DNA from 3 places in the Pseudoalteromonas sp. OFAV1 genome. Region 3 is predicted to be linked to each of the others. Evidence: predicted binding sites of a transcription regulator. Region 3 holds the regulator's gene; each other region holds the start of a gene.
The links. The regulator sigma-54, encoded in region 3, starts transcription at its own class of promoters, with help from an activator protein. The targets are predictions, from matches to a motif close to GTTGGCACGNNNNTNGNNT.

Region 1 (5,611 bases), on a different contig from region 3:
ATATGAGTCAGGCCGAGAAATTATTTGAACCTTTCTTTACTACAAAAAGCCAAGGCACAGGGCTTGGACTTGCTGTTGTGAGTTCAGTCGCTAATGCGCACCAAGGACGGGTTGAAGTGACTAATAATGCCCATGGGGGGGCATGTTTTAGCTTGATCCTGCCAATAAGTGCAGAATTTACGTCAGCGGAGGCAAAATGAATACGAACGCAATTTTAGTCGTTGAAGACGACGCAGGCTTACGAGAAGCTTTGATTGATACACTCGAAATGTCAGGAATTGATTGCATCGCAGCAGATAGTGCTGAGCAAGCAATGGTGCTTTTAAAACAAGGCACGTATTCATTAGTGGTCAGCGATGTACAAATGGGCGCGATGAGTGGCCTTGATTTACTTCGCAGTATTAAGCTCAACTACCCTGAACTACCTGTACTTATGATGACAGCTTATGCCACCATTGATGATGCAGTTGAAGCGATGCGTTTAGGTGCGATTGATTACATGGCAAAACCATTTGCCCCAGAAGTATTGCTTAATATGGTCAGTCGTTATTTACCTGAAAAGGAAAAAGAAACAGACGGGCCAATTGTTGCAGATCCATCGAGTATTAAGTTACTCGAACTTGCGAGCAAAGTAGCGCGTTCAGATGCCAGTGTTATGGTTCTTGGCCCAAGTGGTTCAGGTAAAGAAGTGTTAGCCCGCTATATTCATGATAAATCGAATCGTGCAGATGCTCCCTTTGTTGCCATTAACTGTGCCGCTATTCCTGAAAATATGCTTGAAGCAACCTTATTTGGTTACGAAAAAGGCGCGTTTACCGGTGCCATTCAGGCCTGCCCTGGTAAATTTGAACAAGCACAAGGCGGTACCATCTTACTTGATGAGATCACCGAGATGGATTTAGGTCTGCAAGCAAAATTACTGCGTGTACTACAAGAGCGTGAAGTAGAGCGCTTAGGCGGCCGTAAAACGATTGAGCTTGATGTTCGTGTCTTAGCTACGAGTAACCGTGATTTAAAAGAAGCGGTGAGTGAAAATCTATTTAGAGAAGATTTATATTATCGCTTAAATGTGTTCCCGCTGATGTGGAAACCATTAGCAGAACGCCCGGGCGACATTGTTGTATTGGCAGAGCATTTAATTGAGCGCCATTGCCTGAAAAGTAAAGAACCCATTGCTATGTTGACCGAGTCAGCTAAGCAAAAGCTGCTAACACATGCTTGGCCGGGTAATGTGCGAGAGCTTGATAATGTTATTCAGCGTGCGCTGATATTATGTGATGGTAACAGCATTCATGAAGATGATGTCTTCATTGAAGAGTTACTAACGGTAGAGATAAAGTCAGTTGCTACGCCACCGCACAATGCACCGGTGTATCAAGAGCAACCCGTTGAAGTTAATTTAGATACAGTGCCACAGGTGAGTGAGCAAGGTAATTACAAAGACGAGCTTAAAGACAAAGAGCATCGTATTATTTTAGAAACCCTCGCACGCTGTAATGGTAAGCGAAAAGAGGTGGCTGAGACCTTAGGTATTAGCCCTCGCACCTTGCGATATAAGCTAGCGCAGATGCGCGATCTTGGGATTGCACTGCCAGCCTAATCCCCCTGCCAAAACAGTGTCAAACAAGCTCACAGCATGTGGGCTTGTTTGCTGTCAAAACTCTGACAAGCAAAATGAATTGTATAAGCCATTGAAAATGTTGGTTTTATTTTGTGGCACGGTTTGTGCTTTATCAGTTTATAAGTAAACTGTATTGTCAGAGAGTATTATGAAAGTTCAAAACAGCGCATTATTTCAAGAAATGCAATCTATGGCCCTTGAAGCTAGCCGTAGTAACTCAATTACAAATTTACCAACTCAGACACAGCCTACATCAACGGCACAATTTGGTGATCTACTTACCAATGCATTAGATACAGTGAATGGCTTGCAACAAGAAGCCAAGCAAAAAGTGACCGCTCTTGAAATGGGTGATCGTAGTGTATCGCTTGCAGATGTGATGATTGCTTCACAAAAATCATCAGTTGCATTCGAAGCAACGGTACAGGTTCGTAATAAACTTGTTGAAGCATATAAAGAAATCATGAACATGCCTGTGTAACTAGGTAGTGGAGAATTATCGTGGCGCAATCTAATCAATCAACTGATCTAGCCCTAGCCGGCGGCGGTATCGATTCAAACGATACCGATGATCAACAAGAGCAAAAGTCAGGCTACTTAAGTGCCTTAAACGGTGTAGATGTTTTACGCCAGGTAACTTTAGTGATTGCTTTGGCAATTTGTTTGGCTATCGCAATTTTTATTATCATTTGGGCACGTCAGCCAGATATGCGTCCGCTTGGTAAAATGCCAACGGAAGAGCTTATTCAAACGCTAGACTTTTTAGACGCGCAAAAGATTGATTACGAACTCGATGGTAATGTCATCTCTGTTGAAGAAGGTGAGTACCAAAACATTAAGTTATTGATGGCTCGTGAAGGCCTTGAGCAAGCGCCAAGCTCAGGTACTGACATCATCATGCAAGATATGGGATTTGGTGTAAGCCAACGCCTAGAACGTGAACGTTTAAAACATGGTCGTGAGCAACAACTTGCTCGCACTATCGAAGAGCTAAAAAATGTTACTCGCGCCAAAGTACTTTTAGCTATTCCAAAAGAAAACGTATTTGCTCGTCGCGAAAAACAACCTTCAGCTACAGTGGTTTTAACACTTAAACGCGGCCGTACGCTTGATGGTGAAGAAGTTGACTCAGTTGTTGATATTGTTGCCTCAGCGGTACAAGGTTTATCGCCAGAGCGTGTTACTGTTACCGATCAAAATGGTCGCTTACTAAACTCAGGCTCACAAAACTCACTCGCTGCACGTTCTCGTAAAGAGTATGAAATAGAGCGCAAGCGTGAAGAAGAGTACTTAAATAAAATCGACAGTATTCTCATTCCAGTGGTTGGTTTAGGTAACTACACTGCACAAGTTGATTTAAATATGGACTTTAGTGCAGTAGAAGAAACTCAAAAACGCTATAACCCAGACTTACCCGCTGTGCGCAGCGAAACGACTTTCGAAGAAAATAACATCGGCGGTCTTGCTGTAGGTATTCCTGGTGCGCTTACAAATCAGCCACCTGCAAACTCAAATATTCCTGAAATTGCTGGTCAAGGCAGTGCAGGCTCAGCGACTAACCCTAGCCGTTCTCACAAAGAAGCAACACGCAACTACGAGTTAGATACCACGATTTCTCATAAGCGTCAGCAAACAGGTGTTATTCGTCGTATTAGCGTATCAGTCGCTGTTGATTACGTACCAGAAGTTGGTGAAAACGGTGAAACGACTATGGTGCCTCGTTCTGTCGAAGCATTGTCAAATATTCGTCGTTTACTACAAGGTGGTGTAGGCTTTGATATGCAACGTGGTGATGCACTTGAAGTGGTCACAGTTCCGTTTGTTCGTGAAAACACAGAAATGGCGATTGAAGTGCCGCTGTGGGAACAAGACTGGTTCATGAAAATGCTTCGCTTAGCGTTAGGTGCCTTGGTTATTATCGTACTTATCTTGGCTGTTGTTAAACCAATGCTGAAACGCTTAATCTACCCAGACGATACACTTGAAGAGTATGATGAAGATGCGTTAAGTGCGGGTGTAGATATTGGTGATAGCACGCTAGATATGCTAAATAAAGACTTTGACTCTGCTGCTGTAGGATTCTCAAGTGATGGTACACTACAGCTGCCAGATTTACATGGCGATGAAGATTTACTCAAAGCAGTTCGTGCATTGGTTGCTAATGAACCAGAACTGTCTTCTCAAGTGGTGAAAGCGTGGTTAACTGAAGATGACTGATCAAGAACAAAAACAACTACCACCGGCGTTTGATGTTGATAAATTAGACGGTGTCGATAAAGCAGCTATTTTATTGCTGAGTTTATCGGAAGAAGATGCTGCGCAAATTCTAAAACATTTAGAGCCTAAGCAAGTACAAAAAGTAGGTATGGCGATGGCGGCGCTGGATGATTTATCACAAGCGAAAATTAGCGCTGTTCACAACTTGTTTATTGAGCAAATTCAAAGCTTCAGCACCATAGGTTTCCAATCTGAAGACTTTATCAAAAAAGCGCTTACAGCGGCACTTGGTGAAGATAAGGCTGCCAGCCTTATTGACCAAATTGTTATGGGTTCTGGCGCCAAAGGCCTTGATTCACTGAAGTGGATGGACTCAAAACAAGTAGCGAATATTATTCGTAATGAGCACCCGCAGATTCAAACTATTGTTTTATCGTATTTAGAGCCTGAGCAATCAGCTGAAATCTTGTCGCAATTTCCTGAAAAAGTGCGCTTAGATTTAACCATGCGTATTGCTAACCTTGAAGAAGTTCAACCAGCAGCACTCCAAGAGCTAAACGAAATCATGGAGAAACAGTTCGCAGGTCAAGCAGGTGCGCAAGCTGCGAAAATGGGCGGCTTGAAAGCAGCGGCAGATATCATGAACTACCTAGATACCAATATTGAAGGTCAGTTGATGGATTCGATCCGTGAGCATGACGAAGAAATGTCGCAGCAAATCCAAGATCTCATGTTTGTATTTGAAAACTTAATGGATGTTGAAGACCGAGGCATTCAAGCAATTCTTCGTGAAGTACAACAAGATGTACTTATGAAAGCAATTAAAGGAACAGATGAAGCACTGAAAGAGAAGATTTTAAGTAACATGTCGAAACGTGCTGCTGAGCTATTAGCTGATGACCTTGAGGCGATGGGACCTGTGCGTATCAGTGAAGTTGAAGCCGCACAAAAAGAAATCTTGTCGACAGCACGTCGTTTAGCTGACTCAGGCGAAATAATGCTTGGCGGCGGCGGTGGTGAGGAGTTCCTATAAACCATGTCTAAACCTTCTTTACATAAAGGTCGGCCAATTCACCCTAGTGAAGCAGTGGATGAACTTCTTGAAAACTGGCCAATTCCTGATGTTGCACAAGACACCAGAAAGTTGGCTGGACGTTCAACTGCCTATGGTACGCCTTTAGCTGACATGTACCGCAAGGAGCGTCAAAAACAAGCGGTAGAAGAACAGCCCGAAGAGCCGGAAATTCCTGCTCTGACCATGGCAGAGCTTGAAAAAATTCGCCAAGATGCTTACGAGGAAGGGCTTAAGCAAGGTCATGAGCAAGGTTATATTGATGGCTTTGAAAAAGGGGCTCATGAAGGCAAAGAAGCAGGCTTCAAAGAAGGCGTTGAACTAGGCAAAGAGCAAGGCCAAGAAGAAATAAAGCCAATTTTAGAAGAGCAGTTAACTACACTGAGAAGTTTGCTTGATAGCTTATCTCAACCATTAGCAAAAGTTGATGAAAGTGCAGAGAAGCAGTTGGTGCAGTTAGCGGTCATGCTAACTGAGGTATTAGTTTACCAAGAAATTAAAACTTCACCAGAAGTCATCTTGCATGCATTAAAGCAGGCCATTGACGCATTAGGCGAAGAACAAGCGAAAGTACGTATTCACTTACATCCTGATGACATAGCATTAATTACACAAAGTTATGGCGAACAAACTATTGCAGATAATCACTGGCAGTTAGTTGCAGAGCCGACCTTAGAACGTGGTGGTTGTGAAATTAAAAC
Region 2 (5,611 bases), on a different contig from region 3:
AGTTTTATGATTATTCGTTGAATTACCTGAAACGTTTTGTCTTACAATATTATCATTTTGAATGTCAGCTAAAAACTGTCCGTTACGGTTATCATCAAAGCCTCCTTCGTTCGCTTCAATAGTGAACGTATCGCCAAGTGCTGGCGTTCCTTCAATGTTAAAGTCAAAACCATAATCTTGAAATCCACCGCCAGCAGCTTGAAGAACATTATTTAATGGTGGTGTGCCAGTAAAGCTTGAAGTATTAACCCCATCAGTAACTGTATATACATTAGGTTCGGCTGTTTTTTGAACGGTTATCTCACCATTTGGTAAATTGATAGGATCGGTTGAAAAGGCACCAACATCTAACACTGTTCCTGCTGAAATACTGGCAGTGCCAGTATTGTTAATATCGTTTGCAGTACGAATAGGTGAAGCGAGTGCGATATCTTCTGGACGATTTGTTGCAAGCTCTAAGCTTGTTGATGCTTGAGAGTTGAGTTTGACCATAAATTGATCATCAACACTTGGCGGGTTAGTCATATCGAGAGTTATTTCTAAGCCAAACAAATCTAAACCATCATTTGCAGGGCTATTATCGACTAAATTAACCTTACCTGTGGCTGGGTCAACGACAGCTGTAGTAAAAATATCATCGCCGTTGGCATCCTTAATCGTCTCACCTTTATTATCAACAGGGTAAATTTCAACTTCATTCGTATCACTGTATTTCACAATAAAATCACTGGCCGGCAAATTACTGCCTTGTCCAGGTTCAACCGTTGCCGTCATACTCGAATTACCAGTATTAGCTTGATAAGCAAATGCATCAACGGTTGGAATAGCAAAAATATCGCCACCAATTTCACCATTGGCGTCCATACCTAGGCGGTTTTGCTGATTGAATGCATCTGCCAGCGCTAAGCCCATTTGACCAAGTTGATTCTGGGCAGGGACTAAAATGTCATCACGAAAAGCAAGCAGCCCACCAATTTTGCCTTTTAATTTACTTACATCAACTTCAAGCGGCACGGCTTTGCCACCATTGACGTCGAGCTTTAACTCTTTAAAGTTTGGATCGGGGTCACCACTAAATGAAAACAGGTTAAATGTACCGCTTTGCATAACAAGTGCTTGACCTGAGCCTAAATACACTTGTTTTTCGCCGTTATTACCATCAAGTGTTTCAATATCTATCAACTCTGATAAATCACGAATTGCTTTATCACGCTCATTGTATAAACCACTAGAGACTGACTCACGATCAGTACCATGAACCGCCGCAATTTTAGTATTCAAATCACTAATATTTTGGATAAGGTTATTCGCCTCATCTGAGAAGATTTCTAATTGTTCATTCACAACCGCTTTTTGATCAACCACAATGCTCGATAACCTATCCATCTGATCAATCAAGTTCTGTGCGTCAGTCATTACTAGTGAACGAGCGACTCTTGACGAAGGCTGATTTAAGCTTTCTTGTACGTTGTTAAAAAACGAGTTGATACTGGTCGATAAACTGTTTGATTCTTCTGAAAACAGGCTATCTACTCGGCTTGCTTCAGTTACAAACTGATCAAAGAATGCCTTATTTGAGGTATCACGATTTAATTGCTTTTGGGCAAACTCATTTAACAAGCGATACGTTTCACCACGACCCACTTGGTTGTCGATCATGGTTGTGAACTCAGTGCGTTCACGCACATAGCCTTCAGTATTCACATTCGCTATGTTTTTACTGGTGGTTTGTAAAAGCTCAGAATTCGCTCTTACACCGGCATTAGCAATGTCATATAAGCTAAATGACATGGGGGTTTACTCCTTAACGTACCAATGAAGCAGCGACACTTTGAAGCTCAACACGCTTCAGCACCTGCTTTATTTTATCGGCATAATTTGGATCAGTTGCATAGCCTGCTTTTTGTAACGAATCTAAAAAGGCAGCAGGTTCTGCAGTGTTTTTTAGTGCTTCTTCGTAACGTGGGTTTTCATTTAAGAAGTCAACGAAGTCATTCACACTGTCTTTAATTGATTGATATGCGCGGAAACTTGCTTGTTTTTTAACAGGCACGCCTTGTTCAAACTCAAGGGTAAGCTTACTTGCTTTATCACCTTGCCAACGCTGATCTGATTTAATATTAAATAAGTTGTTACTGCTTGTACCATCCGCTTTGCTGATGATGTGTTTACCCCAACCCGTTTCAAGTGCGGCTTGAGCAACCATAACCGCCGGATTAAGGCCAATCTTTTGTGCAGCATTTTTGGCATGTTCCCAGATAGAACTAATAAACGATTCAGCATCGTCAAAACGATTATTAGCTTGCTCATTTAGCTCAGTATCTGTAACCGATTTAGTTTGAGCATTAGCATCATCTTGCCCTCTTGCTCGTTTATCACTATCAAACTCAGTCGTCGTTCTTAGTACTGAGCCTGGGGTAAACTGTTTACCGTCTGGTGATAACTGCTGAACGATTAAATCAGCTAAGCCTAGCGAGCCATTCGACGACAACTCGACTGAAAGCTGTTGGTCATGCATTTCTTCAAAGAACTTCACGCCACTTGAATTAAATGGGCTATCTTTATCTTCGAATGCCTCATTGGCTTTACGCATACTTTTAAGCAGCATTTGCGTAAAGATAGATTCGAATTGTGCCGCCGCTTTTTTCAGCGCCTCTTTTGACGCATCGCTAGAGGCATCACTTTTCAGGGCACTTTGACGTAGTGAGTCTAAATTACCTAAATCAAAAAAGTTTTGCTTGTCGAGATGATTAGTATCCATCAGCTTTTTGACACAATAGTTAATAATGCAAATTAAAATGCAAAAATTGCGCCAATAAAAATCTTTAGAAATGAATAGCTAATAAGTGATATTGGTTTTGACTAACTTTAAAACAATAGTTTTAGCTAATGCTTGAAGAGTGAAAGATATAAAAAGTGCTAAAAGATATGAAAACAAAAAACGCGCCCTAGAGCGCGTTTTAATTTAAATGATAACCAGTTGCCCGTTTATCGCCCCCGCTTCTTTTAAAGCTTCAAGTATTGCCATTAAGTCACCCGGTGCAGCCCCAACCTCATTGATTGCGCGTACGAGATCATCAAGATTAACACCTGGATTAAATACAAAAGCACGTGAGTCATCTTCATTCACATCAATAATGCTTTGATTGGTAACTGTGGTTTCACCCTCACTTAACACATTTGGCTGCGATACATTTTGCTGCTCAGCGATCGTCACCGTTAATCCACCATGCGTAATAGCCGCAGGCTGTAGCTTCACGTTTTTGCCAATCACAATGGTACCGGTACGAGAGTTAACAATAATTTTCGCTGCTGTGTCTGCAGGTTTAAACTCTAAGTTTTCAAGAGTAGACAAATAAGCAACACGTTGAGACGCATCTCGCGGTGCTAACACGCGTACTGAGGCTGCATCGATTGCCTGTGCACTATCAGGGCCCACTAAATCGTTAATGGTTTGCTCTAAGCGCTTTGCTGTTGTGAAATCTGGACGATTTAAATTAAAAGTAATGTAATCGCCTTGCATAAACGGGCTTTTAATAGCACGTTCTACAATTGCACCATTTGGAATACGACCTACTGTTGGTGTGTTAATAATAACTCGGCTACCATCAGCACCTTCAGCACCTAGACCGCCCACAACTAAGCTGCCTTGTGCAATCGCATAAGTATTGCCATCAACCCCTTTTAAGAAGGTTTGTAATAAAGTACCGCCACGTAAACTGCCCGCACTACCTATAGACGAAACCGTAACATCAATGGTTTGCCCAGGCTTTCTAAACGCTGGAAGCTCGGCGTGCACAGCCACCGCTGCGACATTCTTTATTTTGGGTTTTAAGCTATCAGGTAAAGTGATACCAAAGCCATTTAGCATGGCTTTAAAACTTTGTTGTGTGAACCGGCTTTGCTCACCTGTGCCTGGCAAACCAACAACAAGGCCATAGCCTACCAACTGGTTAGAGCGTACACCCTCAACCATAGACACATCTTTAACTCGCTCAGCTTGAGCAGAAAACTGCAGGCTGATTAAGCAAAGAGCAATAATGTATTTAAACCCATTCATGACTTTGTTCCTCTAAAATGGGAAAAGCGAACTGCTAAAGAATCGAGAAAGCCAGCCAGCACTTTGTGTTTCTTGCATTTGCCCTTTACCAGAATATTGTATACGTGCATTCGCTATACGGTTTGACGTGACTGTATTACTTGCTGAGACATCTTCTGGACGGACTAACCCTTCCAAACGAATAAACTCTTCACCGGTATTTAACGTGAGCCATTTTTCACCACGGATCACTAAGTTTCCATTAGGTAAAACGCGCATCACATTGACAGAGATATCACCAAATAGACTATTCGATTGATTCGACTTTGAGTCACCTTTAAATGATGACCCTGAACCAATGCCAAATTGAATGCTGTCACCACCAATGTTAACCGGATTTCCACCTAACCCAATTACAGGGTCTAAGTTAGCATCTGTTTCTTTATCGGTTTCGGTTTTTGCTGCTTTGGTTGCTTGCGTTGACTCTTGCAATTTAACAGTGATGATATCGCCAGCACGCAGTGCCTTTTTATCAGAGTACAAATCGTTTGATGTATAGCTATCAAACAAAGACCCTGTTGGCACCATTTGTTCTGTTGTAGGCTCTGGGTACATAGGCGCATAGTAAGGGTCATCCTGAACCACATGATGATTTTGCGTTGTTATACAACCACCCAGCATAAAAGCTGCTGATGTGACTAAGATAAGATTACGCATGCTGCCTCCTACGACTTATAACTGTTGATTGATGTAACTAAGCATTTCATCCACTGCTGAAATCACTTTTGAATTCATTTCATAAATTCGTTGCGTTTCAATCAGATTAACCAGCTCTTCTGTTACATTTACATTTGACGTTTCAAGCGAACCTTGTACCACAGTACCTAAACCATCAATCCCCGGATTACCTTGCACTGGTGCGCCACTTACAGCTGTTTCTGTGTATAAGTTTTGCCCCATTGGCTCAAGACCCGATGGATTGATGAAGTCTGTTATAGTGAGCTGACCAATTACCACATTTTCTGCCTGACCTGCTACACGAACAGATACTTCGCCATCTTGTGACACCGTAATTGATTGCGCATCATTTGGCACATTCATTTCAGGTTGCAACGGGAAACCCGCACCTGAAGTTACGATACGACCGTCTTCATCTGTCGTAAATTGACCATTACGTGAGTAAGCAATATTGCCGTCAGGTAACTGTACTTCAAAAAAACCTGGGCCTGAAATCATCCAGTCCAGTGAGTTTTCGGTCGTTAACATATTACCTTGCGAAAAGTTCTTTTGGTTTGCTACAACCTTAGCACCGGCACCAAGCATTAGACCTGATGGCATTTCAGTATCTTGAGACGAACGACCACCTGGTTGATTAATGTTTTGATATAGTAAATCTTCAAATACGGCGCGGCTTTTTTTGTAACCGACCGTGCTGGCATTCGCGAGATTATTTGAGATCACCGAAATATCGGTTTGCTGGGCGTCAAGCCCGGTTTTACTGATCCACAATGCTGGATTCATAACTCTACCCTCTCAGTCATCTTAAACAATGCGTAACAGCTGATCTTGACG
Region 3 (5,611 bases):
TGGTTGATCTAAGCCTGTGAGTGGCTTTAGATCTGGCTCCCAATGTGGATTTGGTAAAAAACGTGCATCAAATACGTAATCGGCTTCTTTAGGAATACCATGTTTAAAGCCAAACGACATAAAGGTGATAATCAGCTTTTTATCTTTTTTACCTAAGATCTTTTCACGAATAGATTCAGCTAACTGATGAACACTCAGGTCGGTGGTATCAATCATAAAATCAGCGCGCGTGATCAGTACATCCAGTAATACTCTTTCTTGCTTAATTGCTAAATCGAGTGGCAGCGAGTCAATCGATAGAGGATGTAAGCGTCGCGTTTCAGAAAAGCGTTTGATCAGAGTTTGGTCATCACTGTCTAAATAGAACAGTGTTGGGTTTGCGAAACCTGGCAGGTATTCAAGAATATCATTAAACTCTTGCTGCTCTTTCGGTAAGTTACGCACATCTATGCTGACTGCTATTTTGTCATAGTTGTCTGAAACGCTACGAACAAGCGAAGGTAATAAGTTGACTGGGATATTATCAACACAGTAGTAACCCAAGTCTTCAAGTACACGTAAAGCGACCGATTTACCTGAGCCTGAGCGACCGCTGATGATAATTAATTCCATTTATGCCTCTGCTGATATGACCTGAAACAGTTCGTGGTCTGTTTTGGCGCTACGTAACTGTTTACAAAACTCCTTATCTTTTAGTCTATCAGCAATTGTCGATAAGGTCTTTAGGTGAAGTTGGCTGTCTCCATCTGGTACGATGAGTGCAACGAAAATATCCACAGGTCGGTTATCAATTGCGTCAAAATTGATTGGGGATTCACTCACTATGACAAATGCCTGTGGTTGCTCTGCACCACTCATGCGGCCATGTGGAATAGCAATGCCACGACCAATACCTGTACTGCCTAATTTTTCTCTATTGAGTAAGGCATCAAGGACGTCTTGTTGAGATAAATGAGGAAGCTGCTGGTGAGCCAGCTCGCTGATATATTCAAGGATTCTTTTTTTGCTATTAAAAAGGACCGCAGCTTTGCTGCAGTCCTGGTTAGTAAGTGAACTAAGTTTCATAATTTAGTGTCGAGCTAATTTCTCTTTGTGTTTAATGACTTGACGATCTAGTTTATCGATTAGCGAGTCAATGGCTGCATACATATCTTGGTGTGCAGTTGAGGCAAAGAGCTCGCCTCCATTTACATGTAAAGTTGCTTCTGCTTTTTGGCTTAATTTTTCTACATCTAGAATGACATGTACATTATTAATGTGGTCAAAATGCCTTTCTAGTTTTGCAAACTTGCTGTTTACATAGTCTCTTAATGAATCAGTGATTTCTACATGACGACCAGTTAAATTTAGTTGCATAAGCATTTTCCTTCTATGTAAAACGTCTAAATCAAACTCTTACGCTGATTAGACGGAGGTATCGCTAGAGACTCTCGATATTTTGCAATTGTGCGTCTAGCTACTTTAATTCCTTGCTCAGCCAATATATCTGCAATTTTACTATCACTCAATGGTTTAGCTGAGTTTTCTGCAGCGATAAGCTTTTTGATCAAAGCGCGAATTGCTGTTGATGAACACTCACCACCGTTTTCTGTGCTGACATGGCTTGAGAAGAAATATTTCAACTCAAAAATCCCGCGAGGGGTGTGCATGTATTTTTGTGTTGTAACACGTGAAATTGTCGATTCATGCATTTCGACCATTTCTGCGACATCGTTCAGCACCATTGGTTTCATGGCTTCTGGGCCATGTTCAAAAAATGCTTGTTGTTGCTGTACGATACAATTGGTCACTTTTAAAAGTGTATCGTTACGGCTCTCTAAGCTTTTAATAAACCATTTAGCTTCTTGTAAATGAGAGCGAATAAACTGGCTATCGCTGCTCGATTTTACTGAGCGTGACATAGCTGCATATTGGCTATTCACTCTAATTTTTGGCATACAATCTGGGTTTAGTTCAACGACCCAACGACCTTTAACTTTTTTAACCGATACATCGGGTATAACGTACTCAGACTCTTCGCGAACTATGCTGTCTGCTGGCTTAGGGTTTAAGCTGTGGATCAGCGTCATTACTTCTTTTAGTTCGCTTTCTTTAAGCTTAGTCTTTTTCATCAAAGTGCGATAGTCGCGACTTGCTAATAATTCAATATGCTCAGATAAAACCATTTTAGTTTCAGCTAAATACGGCGTACTCGCATCGAATTGGCGAAGCTGGATACATAAGCACTCTTGTAAGCTACGGGCACCAATCCCTACTGGATCAAACAACTGTATTCTCTTTAAGACCGCTTCGACTTCATCTAGTTCGATTTCTTCTTCATCATTATTTTGATTAAAACTTTCGACTATGTCTTCGCAGCTAACAGTTAAAATACCTGAGTCATCAATTGCCTCTACGATGGCGACAGCGATCGCTTCATCGGTTGGGCTAAATGGTGTGAGTTGTAATTGCCACATAAGGTATTCATGGAGGGTTTCAGTCGATGCACCTTGATAAATTGACTCATCTTCTGGCATTGGACCTGATGATGTTGATGGGGCAGCACTCATGTACTCATCCCATGTCACATCCATGGCTAAATCGTCACTAACGGTGTCTTTGTTAAGGGCATCGCTGCTTTCTTGTTCGTACTCACTCGGCGCTTCTTCGGCCGATGCACTTAGCTGAGTATCATCAGATTCAGCTTTTTGCTCGTTCTTACCAATGTTTTCATCGTTGTAATCTGCTTCTTCCACTTCAAGCAGAGGGTTACTATCAAGTGCTTCTTGAATTTCTTGCTGGAGATCCAATGTACTAAGCTGCAGCAAGCGAATTGCTTGTTGCAGTTGTGGAGTCATTGTAAGTTGCTGGCCCATGCGCAGCTGTAATGATTGCCTCATGTATCCCTAACAATCCTTTTATGTGTTATCGACACCTGTGCAGTCACAGGTAAATTTATATCGATTTATTGTCATTGTTATTTAGTTTAGCAGATGCGCTAGATGGTGGCTTATTGGTTATAGCCTGAATTGCTCACCTAGATACACATCGCGTACGGTTTGGTCAGCTAAAACATGCTCAGGTGTTCCTGATGCAATTAGCTCCCCATGAGAAACAATGTAGGCTTTTTCACAAACATCAAGGGTTTCTCTAACATTATGGTCAGTGATTAATACACCAATACCACGATTTTTTAAGTGTTCAATAATTTTCTTTATATCTAACACTGAAATAGGATCAACACCAGCAAAAGGCTCATCTAACAAGATAAATTTAGGATTTGCGGCTAATGCCCTAGCAATTTCTACGCGACGACGCTCGCCCCCAGATAAAGCCATACCTTGACTATCACGAATATGCTGAATACTAAATTCATCAAGTAAGTTGTTGAGTGTTTCTTCTCGGCCTTGTTTATTTAAATCTTTACGCGTTTCTAAAATAGCCATTAGGTTTTGATAAACCGTTAACTTTCTAAAAATAGATGACTCTTGTGGTAGGTAACCAATCCCTAAACGTGCTCGGCTATGCATTGGCAAAAGTGTAATATCATTATCATCAATGCTGATCTTGCCTTTATCGCTAGGTACTAAGCCAACAATCATATAGAAAGTGGTGGTTTTGCCTGCGCCATTTGGGCCAAGCAAACCAACGATACTGCCCGCTTCAACCTCAAGACCCACATTTTTGACAACTTGGCGGCCTTTATAACTTTTTGCTAAAAGCTCTGCTTTTAATGTGCTCATGGTTGGCCTTTATCGTCTTGTTTGTTGTCAACAGGCACTAAGATTGTGTGTACACGGTCTGTTGAGTTTTCGTCTTTTTCTGCGCTAATTAGTTGTTGTGCCATATCATAAGTAATGCTTTTCGCTGTTACTTTTTGGCCTGCTTGAGTCACTTCGGCTTCGCCATTTAAAGTTAAGAAGCGCTTGGCTACGTCGTAGCGAACTTCTTCTGCACTGGCGCTCATTACCGTGCCATCTGCTTGCTTTTCTTCAAAATAAGCAGGCTTACCTGTGGCGATAATTAACTCAACAGTACCTTCTGTATCACCACCATGGGCTTCAAGGCGTTCGGCTGTGATCCGGCGGTTACCATGTATAATTTCGACATTGCCTTCAAATATACCAACGCCATCTTTTAGCTTACCAGTTTGGCGATCTGAGCTTATGCTAATTTGTGCGCCTGTCTGCTCGGCAGCTACGCCTGAAAAGGCAATCAATAAGCTTGGGATCAGGAGTAATTTCTTCAGTTTATTGGTCATAGTATATGGTTCGTGTATGGTTAGTTAGCTCTACAATCTCGGTTTTTAAATTAGCTTTTAGGCCTTTACCGGTAATTTTTAAATTTGGTCCTGTTAGCGTCACAGGTTGCTTCGAAAACATGGTCATTTGTTCTATATCAACGTTAATGTTTTCAGCTTTAATATCTTCGATCATGCCATTATGGGTTAAGTTTTTAGCAACAACATCGCCTTCAAAAATAAGCTGATCGTTTTCATATAAGGTGGCTTCTTTAGCTTTTACTTGCCAAATTTGCTGGTCGCCATAAAGTGTAAAAATAGGTTGCTCAAAAAAGGTAAACCCAAGTTGCTGATAAAGCTCCATTTTTGCAGCCGCCACCTTATGGCTAATCTTGCCTTGCTCATCATAAGCGGTTTGCTTTAGTGCAACGGCCGTATAATCGGGAGTTGCAATAATCTCGTCTTCACTATTTATTGTGTTTGTTGTTTGGTTAAAGTACGGATACCACAACCACACCATGCAACAAACAAAAACAATACTCAGTAAAATACGGGCTATATTCATGCGCTGGTTCCATCGCTAGTTAACGGCTTACCGTTTTCTAACATCAGTAAATCTGTTAATTCACGTACAGCGCCAAAGCCACCCGGTAGCATGGTCGTATAGTGAGCCAGTTTTTTTATCAATGGGTGCGCATCATTGACTGCTACCGCAAAGCCTACTATTTCCATTACAGGCAAATCAGGGCCATCGTCACCAATGTACGCAATTTGCTCATCTTCTAGGCCAAGTTTATCTTTTAACTCTTGGTATGCAATCAGCTTTGTTTCTTGGCCTTGATAAATATGCTGTACGGTTAGGCTAGTCATTCGCTGCTGAACTATTTGTGAATGGCGCCCGGTAATAACGGCAACTTCAAAGCCACTATTAATGAGTGCTTTTATGCCAAAGCCATCTTTGGTATTAAATGCTTTAAGCTCTTCGCCCTGATTTCCAAGATAAATTCGGCCATCAGAAAAAACGCCATCAATATCACATATTAGTAACTTAACTTTTTGAGCACGCTGACTTACATCAGGACTAAGGGGCTGGTATAGCTCGGCGAATGTCATTACTTACAGAACTCCTGCTTTTAATAGGTCTTGCATATTAAGCGCGCCAATCGGTGTGTTATTTTTATCGATTACAATCAAGCCGTTGATACGTTTGCGTTCCATAATATTTAACGCCTCAGCAGCCAGCATCTCTGCACTGGCTGTAGTACATGAGCGCGTCATGACCTGGCTAATGGCGGTACTATGAATATCAATACGTTGCTCTAAAATACGACGTAAATCACCATCCGTAAATAAGCCGCAGAGTTTTTGGTCTTCCGCGACCACGGCTGTCAT

Region 1: fliE (flagellar hook-basal body complex protein FliE) is a predicted target of sigma-54. The motif match lies at 1,713-1,731, and genes of this name have one in related genera.
Region 2: flgJ (flagellar assembly peptidoglycan hydrolase FlgJ) is a predicted target of sigma-54. The motif match lies at 2,799-2,817, and genes of this name have one in related genera.

The regions. Positions count from the first base shown of each region.
Region 1 is NZ_JAKGBG010000003.1:208,827-214,437, reverse strand. It holds gene L1267_RS03165 (sensor histidine kinase) at 1-200, shown strand, start outside; gene L1267_RS03160 (sigma-54-dependent transcriptional regulator) at 197-1,600, shown strand; gene fliE (flagellar hook-basal body complex protein FliE) at 1,770-2,102, shown strand; gene fliF (flagellar basal-body MS-ring/collar protein FliF) at 2,123-3,838, shown strand; gene fliG (flagellar motor switch protein FliG) at 3,831-4,871, shown strand; gene fliH (flagellar assembly protein FliH) at 4,875-5,611, shown strand, end outside.
Region 2 is NZ_JAKGBG010000010.1:114,490-120,100, reverse strand. It holds gene flgK (flagellar hook-associated protein FlgK) at 1-1,791, opposite strand, end outside; gene flgJ (flagellar assembly peptidoglycan hydrolase FlgJ) at 1,805-2,761, opposite strand; gene L1267_RS08275 (flagellar basal body P-ring protein FlgI) at 2,966-4,060, opposite strand; gene flgH (flagellar basal body L-ring protein FlgH) at 4,073-4,756, opposite strand; gene flgG (flagellar basal-body rod protein FlgG) at 4,772-5,560, opposite strand; gene L1267_RS08260 (flagellar basal body rod protein FlgF) at 5,582-5,611, opposite strand, start outside.
Region 3 is NZ_JAKGBG010000008.1:42,953-48,563, forward strand. It holds gene rapZ (RNase adapter RapZ) at 1-612, opposite strand, end outside; gene ptsN (PTS IIA-like nitrogen regulatory protein PtsN) at 613-1,065, opposite strand; gene hpf (ribosome hibernation promoting factor) at 1,069-1,356, opposite strand; gene L1267_RS06605 (RNA polymerase factor sigma-54) at 1,383-2,879, opposite strand; gene lptB (LPS export ABC transporter ATP-binding protein) at 2,997-3,722, opposite strand; gene lptA (lipopolysaccharide transport periplasmic protein LptA) at 3,719-4,240, opposite strand; gene lptC (LPS export ABC transporter periplasmic protein LptC) at 4,230-4,784, opposite strand; gene kdsC (3-deoxy-manno-octulosonate-8-phosphatase KdsC) at 4,781-5,332, opposite strand; gene L1267_RS06630 (KpsF/GutQ family sugar-phosphate isomerase) at 5,336-5,611, opposite strand, start outside.